DNA from 2 places in the Methylobacterium sp. 1A genome. Region 2 is predicted to be linked to the other one. Evidence: predicted binding sites of a transcription regulator. Region 2 holds the regulator's gene; the other holds the start of a gene.
What was found. The regulator LexA, encoded in region 2, represses DNA repair genes until DNA is damaged. The targets are predictions, from matches to a motif close to TGTTCNNNNTGTGTTCNG.
Positions count from the first base shown of each region.

Region 1: uvrA (excinuclease ABC subunit UvrA) is a predicted target of LexA. The motif match lies at 1,545-1,562, and genes of this name have one in related genera.

Region 1 covers NZ_JBYQVE010000001.1:3,548,260-3,551,660, forward strand. The annotation lists gene uvrA (excinuclease ABC subunit UvrA) at 1-1,389, opposite strand, end outside; gene ACX9MN_RS17170 (MFS transporter) at 1,773-2,951, shown strand; gene ACX9MN_RS17175 (cupin domain-containing protein) at 2,956-3,381, opposite strand; gene ACX9MN_RS17180 (zinc-binding alcohol dehydrogenase family protein) at 3,392-3,401, opposite strand, start outside.
Region 2 covers NZ_JBYQVE010000001.1:3,090,550-3,093,950, reverse strand. The annotation lists gene fae (formaldehyde-activating enzyme) at 1-163, opposite strand, end outside; gene ACX9MN_RS15115 (hypothetical protein) at 484-699, shown strand; gene ACX9MN_RS15110 (hypothetical protein) at 717-1,166, opposite strand; gene lexA (transcriptional repressor LexA) at 1,417-2,145, shown strand; gene ACX9MN_RS15100 (ComEC/Rec2 family competence protein) at 2,139-3,401, opposite strand, start outside.

The sequences.
Region 1 (3,401 bases), 460 kb from region 2:
GTTGACCGTGTACTTGCGCAAGCCGTCGTCGTAGGCGAAGCGCACCGCCTGCTTGCCCGAGCCGTAGAGCACGATGGCGCGGGCCGTCTCCGACAGGCTCTGCCAGGGGACGCCCGTCTTGAAGCCGAAATGCTCGGCGAGCGCCTCGAGCGTCTGGCCGTAATAGGGCGAGGTCGACTTCGCCCAGGGGCCGACCGCGCCGCGCTTCAGGCTTAAGCCAGGGTCGGAGATCACCAGCTCGGGATCGATCCGCATCTCGTGGCCGATGCCGCTGCAGGTCGGGCAGGCGCCGAACGGGTTGTTGAACGAGAACAGCCGCGGCTCGATCTCCGCGATGGTGAAGCCCGAGACCGGGCAGGCGAAGCGCGACGAGAAGGTGACGGTCCGCGGCGCCTCGCCCTCGGGGGCGTCGGCGAACACGATCTCGGCGACGCCGTCGGCGAGTTCCAGCGCGGTCTCGAAGGAATCGGCGAGCCGCGAGCCGATATCGGCCCGGACCACGATCCGGTCCACCACCACGTCGATGTCGTGCTTGAACTTCTTGTCGAGCTTGGGCACATCGTCGATGGCGTAGTATTCGCCGTTCACGCGCAGCCGCTGGAAGCCTTTTTTCTGGTATTCGGCGATCTCCTTGCGGTACTCGCCTTTCCGCCCGCGGACCACGGGCGCCAGCAGGTAGAGCCGGGTCTTCTCCGGCAGTTCCAGCACCCGGTCGACCATCTGCTGGACGGTCTGGCTCTCGATCGGCAGGCCGGTGGCCGGCGAGTAGGGGATGCCGACCCGCGCCCAGAGCAGGCGCATGTAGTCGTAGATCTCGGTCACCGTCCCCACGGTCGAGCGGGGGTTCTTCGAGGTGGTCTTCTGCTCGATCGAGATCGCCGGCGACAGCCCGTCGATCTGGTCGACGTCGGGCTTGGACATCATCTCCAGGAACTGGCGGGCGTAGGCCGAGAGCGACTCGACGTAGCGGCGCTGCCCCTCGGCGTAGATCGTGTCGAAGGCGAGCGACGACTTGCCCGAGCCCGAGAGCCCGGTGAAGACCACGAGCTTGTCCCGCGGGATGGTCAGGTCGACGTTCTTGAGATTGTGCTCCCGGGCGCCGCGGATCGCGATGACCCGCCGGTCCTCGACGGGGGCCGGCGCGGCGTCGAACAGGGCCTCCAGCTTGGCGTCGATGGCGGCTTCGTTCCGCGCGCCGGGGGAGCTGGATTTCGCGCGAACCGGCTTGGACTCGGGCACCTTGGACTGGGGCGCCTTGGACTGGGGCGCCTTGGCCGTCGCCGGGGCTTTCGGAGCCGTCTTGGAAGGCGCTTTGGCGGCAGCTTTCGGTGCGGCTTGGGCAGCACCGACGCGGCTTGCGGCACGACTTCCAGCTTGGGCTTTGGCCATGAGGGCGGCGGTCTTTCGAGGCGTCGACCGAGGCATCGACGAAGTCGGACGGATTCGCGCGCGGGCCAGCCGCCGCTCCGGCTCATGTCGAGCCCGAGGGGGCCCGCGGCAAGATGCGGCCGGCGGGACGCAGGCCCGTCATGCGCCGCCCTTGCTAGAACGAAACGCGTACGTCGGCAACCGCTCGGTGAACGCGCGACCGTCTTCGCGAGCGCAGCGAAGCGATGACGCGGTGGAGCCAGCGGCCGCGATCGGAGTCCGGTGGCCCCAGCTTCGCCGTAGCTCGATTCGCCAAACCTTGGCCCACCTTCGGTGTTGCACCGCGGGCGCCGAGATCCACGTCGCCGTATCCCGCCCTCAGATCCACATCCCGACAGGTATCGATGCCAGCATGCGACGCGACCGATCCGGCCGCCCTCCGCGGTTCCGACGACCGCACGGCCACCCAGCAGCGCCTGTCCACGCGGCTGCTGTTCCTGATCGTGGGCATCGCCAACGCCACCTGGGCGCCCCTGGTGCCGCTGGTGAAGGACCGCGCCGGCCTCGACGCGGCGGGGCTCGGCCTGCTGCTCCTCACCTTCGGCGTCGGCTCGATCCTGGCGATGCCGAGCGCCGGGGCCGCGGCCGCGCGGCTCGGCTTCCGGCCGGTCCTGCTCGCCGGCACGCTCGCGATCGGCGTCGCCCTGCCGGTGCTGGCCGTCGGCTCCGGGCTCGTGCCGCTCACCGGGGCGCTGCTGCTGTTCGGGGCCGGGATGGGGGCGGTGGACTGCGTCATGAACCTGCAGGCTGTCGTGGTGGAGCGCGCCGCCGGGCGCCCGATGATGTCGGGCTTCCACGGTCTCTACAGCCTCGGCTGCATCCTGGGGGCGCTGCTGGCCAGCGTCCTGATGGGCACCGGCCTGGGCGCCGGCTGGAGCGTGCTGATCCTGGTCGCCGGCATCGTGGCCCTGTTCGCGGCCGCCTGGCCGGGCATCCTTCCGGCCGGCGGGGCAGGGGGAAGCGGCGGGCCCGCCTTCGCGCTGCCCCGCGGCCCGGTGCTGGTGCTGGGCCTGCTCTGCTTCGTGGTGTTCCTGACCGAGGGCTCGGCCCTCGACTGGAGCGCGGTGTTCCTGATCCAGCAGCGCGGGCTCGATCCGGCCTGGGCGGCGCTCGGCTACGCTTCCTTCTCGGTCACCATGACGGCCGGCCGGCTCGGCGGGGATGCGATCGTGGCCCGCCTCGGCCGGCGGCCCGTGGTGATCCTCGGCGGCCTGCTGGCGGCGGCCGGCCTCGCGCTCTCGGTCGTCATCCCGGCCTGGGAGGCGGCGCTCGCCGGCTACGCCCTGGTCGGGGCGGGCTGCGCCAACATCGTCCCGGTCCTGTTCACGGCGGCGGGGCGCCAGACCGCGATGCCCGCGCGCGTGGCGGTGCCCGCGGTGACGACGCTGGGCTATGCCGGGGTGCTGGCGGGGCCCGCGCTGATCGGCTTCGCCGCGCAGGCGCTCGGCCTGCCCGCGTCCCTGCTGATCGTGGCGGCGCTGCTCCTCGGCGTGGCGGCGGCCGGCCGGTCCCTGCGGGTGTGACCCCTCACGCCTCGGCGTTGCGCGCCATGAAGGTGGCGGGCGTCCCGTCCTCCGGGTTCACGAAGACGATGTCGGTCGGCGCCCGCCGGGGCGTGTCGATCGACAGGAACACCACCGGGTCCCCGGGCTCGAGCGCCGGCATCGCGTGGACCGTGCCCTTCTCGAAGAACAGGAGCTGGCCCGGGCCGAACGCCGTCTCGGCGGCCGGATCGCCCAGCCAGACCCGGCCCCGGCCCGAGAGGCAGTAGAGGTACTCGTCGCAGGTGGCGTGATAGTGCGGCGGGGTCGGCCGGTAGATCCGGAACACCCGGGCGCTCGCCGCCTCCCGGTCGGTCAGGTAGGTGTCGACCAGGAGGGTCTCGGCGCTGTCGGGCAGACCCGCCGCCAGCGCCGTCACGTCGAAGAGGCCGGTCCCCGCCGCGTCCGCCATCACGTCCTCCTCAATCGGAA
Region 2 (3,401 bases):
CGAACATCCGCGTGTGGCCCTGGACCTGCCCCATCATCGACGCGAAGGCCTGACCGACCGGGCCGCGCACCGAGCCGATCAGCACCTCCGGCATGGCGTCGGTGTACTGGCCCTCGGCCGCCAGCACCGTGGCCTCGCCCGTGCGGAACCAGATCTCTTGCATGTTCGAACTCCACCTGATCGGAGCCCGCGGGAGACATCATCGGCGGCCTCGCGTCAATCGCCCCGAAGCCGGCTCCCATCCCGGCCGCCCCTGCCCTCGCCCGCGCTGCGGCGCGGGCGCGGACCCGTGCCGCCCCGCGTCGCCGCGATGCGGCCGCCGGCATCCGCGACGGCGCGCATCTCCACCCCTGCGCGGCCTGTGGCCTTGAGGAACGCGGACAGGCGAGGCAGGGAAGATCGGAGCGCGGCTCCGGGAGCGGTCCCGGGCCTGGCCGTTCCGGTGGGCGCGCGGCGCCGTGCCGGGCATGCGGGAGGAACACGATGGCGGAGAGCACGGACCGGGGCTCCGGCTGGAGCCTTCAGGCGAGCGCCGTGCCCGACGGGGTGCGCCTGGAACTCGCCCTCGCCGACCTCGGCGGTGCGCCGGTCACCGCCGCGATCGTGCTCGACCGGACGGAGGCCCGGGCCTTCGCCCGCGCCCTGCTGGCCGCCGCCGGCGACGCCGCGGAGCGGACCTTCCCGAAGCCGGGCGCCTGAGGACGCGCCGCCAGCCGTCAGCGCACGCCGAGGCCCGGATTGCGGCCCGGCAGGCGGGGGACCACGGTGCCGCGCTTCTCGATCGGCGCGTCGCAGGCGTAGGCGAACTCAGTCTTCAGCGGATCGAACACGGTCTCGCCGGTGATCCGGCAATCCTCGCGCACGGTCTCGTCGAGATAGGCCCGGGCGGCGGTGCGGAAGCGCTTCACCCGGGTGGCGCCCGGCTCCGGATCGATCCGGACCTCGCTCAGGTTGCAGCCGGTATACTCGCGCAGGGCGTTGGACACGATCAGCATCCGGCGCAGCTGCCGGTTGTCGTAGACCTCGTAGGGCTCCTTGCAGCCGATCGTGACGACCTGGGGAGTGAGCGCCACGTAGTTCCGCGAGATGTAGGAGAATCCGGTGGTGCAGCCGGCGAGGCCGAGGGCGGCGAGGCCGAGGGGCAGCAGAGCTGCGGGTCGTCGCATCCTCGTCATTCCAAGAGGGTCCCAGCCCGCGCCCCGGATCCGCCGCCTTCCCGGCGGGGCGCCGCGATGCATTGAAACGGCTCCGCTTGCGCCGTCAATGCGTTTCTCGACCTTACTCCCGCGGGCGCGCCGCGGCGCGCCGGGCCGAGCGGTGCCGCTCTTGCGGAACACTTGCGGAACGTTTAACCTGTTCGTGATTTGTTTCGGAGACCGTCACGTGGCGGTCCGCCAAGCCGCGAGTCCCCCGTCGATGCTCACGCGCAAGCAGCTGGACCTCCTGCGATTCATCCAGAGCCGGATGCAGGAATGCGGTGTCCCGCCGTCGTTCGACGAGATGAAGGATGCCCTCGATCTCAAGTCGAAATCCGGCATCCACCGGCTGATCACGGCGCTCGAGGAGCGCGGCTTCCTCCGGCGCCTCCCCAATCGGGCGCGCGCCATCGAGGTGATCCGGATCCCCGAGAGCCTGACCCAGGCCGCTCCGGCGACTCAGGCCCCCGTCGAGCCGCGCCGCTTCACGCCGAGCGTGGTCGAGGGCGGTAAGTCCAAGCAGCCGCCGGCCCCGGCGAGCACGCGGATGATCGACGAGTCCGGCCGCGCCATCTCGATCCCGGTCATGGGCCGGATCGCGGCCGGTACGCCCGTCTCGGCGATCCAGAACCAGAGCCACGCCATCACCCTGTCGCCGGACTTCGTGGCCGGCGGCGAGCACTACGCCCTCGAGGTGCGCGGCGACTCGATGGTCGAGGCGGGCATCCTGGACGGCGACCTCGTGGTCATCCGCAAGCAGGAGACGGCCAATACCGGCGACATCATCGTGGCACTGATCGACGACGAGGAGGCGACGCTCAAGCGCCTGCGCCGCCGCGGCTCGTCGATCGCCCTCGAGGCCGCCAACCCGGCCTACGAGACCCGCGTGCTCGGGCCCGACCGGGTCCGGATCCAGGGCCGCCTCGTGAGCCTCGTCCGCCGCTACTGAAGCGGCTCGGCCGGCGCGTCGCCGGGGGCGAGGTCTCCGCCCGGCGCGGCGTCGGCCTCCGGCGTCGCGGCGACCCCGTCCTCCGCGGGGCGGTCGCCCGGCTCCGCGGTGACCGGCCGCGGCGGTCCAGGCCCGCGCCCGGCGGCCGGCTGCCAGGGCACGGCGCGGCCGTCGTTCCGGGCGTAGCGCGCGGCGAAGCCGTCGCCGTCGATCCGGAGGGCCACGGCCCCGCGGGCGGCGAGGACGCGCCGGTCGATCACCAGCGGCCCCGTGCAGGTCGGCGGCGCCGCGAGGCCCGTGATCAGCACCGCGGCGCGGGCGCAATCCTCCGGGAAGGCCCGCCGGTCCCGGACCAGGGCGACCGCCCGCCCGTCCGGCAGCCGGGCGGTGCAGCCGAGCCGGTCGCAGCGCCCGCTGCCCGACCGGACGATCAGCGCCGCGGACCGCCGCCCGTCGCCGTCCGCCTTCAGCCACTGCTCGAGGACGAAGCCCGAAGGGCTGCCGAGGGCCGCGAGCCGCCCGTCCGGGCCCCGCACCGCGGCCCCCGCGCCCTGCCGGTCGACGTAGAGGTCGTAGTGGTCGGGCCGGGCCGCGAGGACGAGCCCGAGCAGGACCGGCGGCACGGCGAGCCAGCGCAGGCGCGAGGCCGGCAGCGTCCCCAGCAGCAGGCCGGCGGTCAGCAGGGCCAGCGCCCCGGCGCCGAAGGCCGGCAGCACCAGGACCGCCCGCTCGAACCCGGCGATCCAGTCCGAGATCGCCAGCATCCCGGCCACCGCCTGCCCCATCAGCCACCAGACCGGCCGGTCGAGGGCGAAGGGATAGGCGAGGCAGCCGATCACCGCGGCGGGCATCACCACCAGGGAGACGAGCGGCAGGGTCAGGGCGTTGCCGACGAGGCCGAAGGGCTGGACCGTCTGGAAGTGGTAGGTGGCGAAGGGGGCCGTCGCGACCTGCGCCACCAGGGTCGTGGCCAGGGTCCCGGTGATCGCCGACAGGCCGGTCCCGACGAGCCGCCCGATCCGCCCGGCCCCCGGGCGCACGAGCAGCCGCCCGTCGATCAGCCGCGCGCAGGCGATCAGCCCGGCCACGGCGCCGAAGGACATCTGGAAGCTCGGGCCGAGCAGGCCCTCCGGCTCCCGGGCGAGCGCGATCAGCGCCGCGAGGGCGAGGTTGCGCATCGACAGGGCCGGCCGGTCCACCAGGATCGCGCCGAGCATGATCAGGGTCATGATCAGCGAGCGCTCGGCCGCGATGTC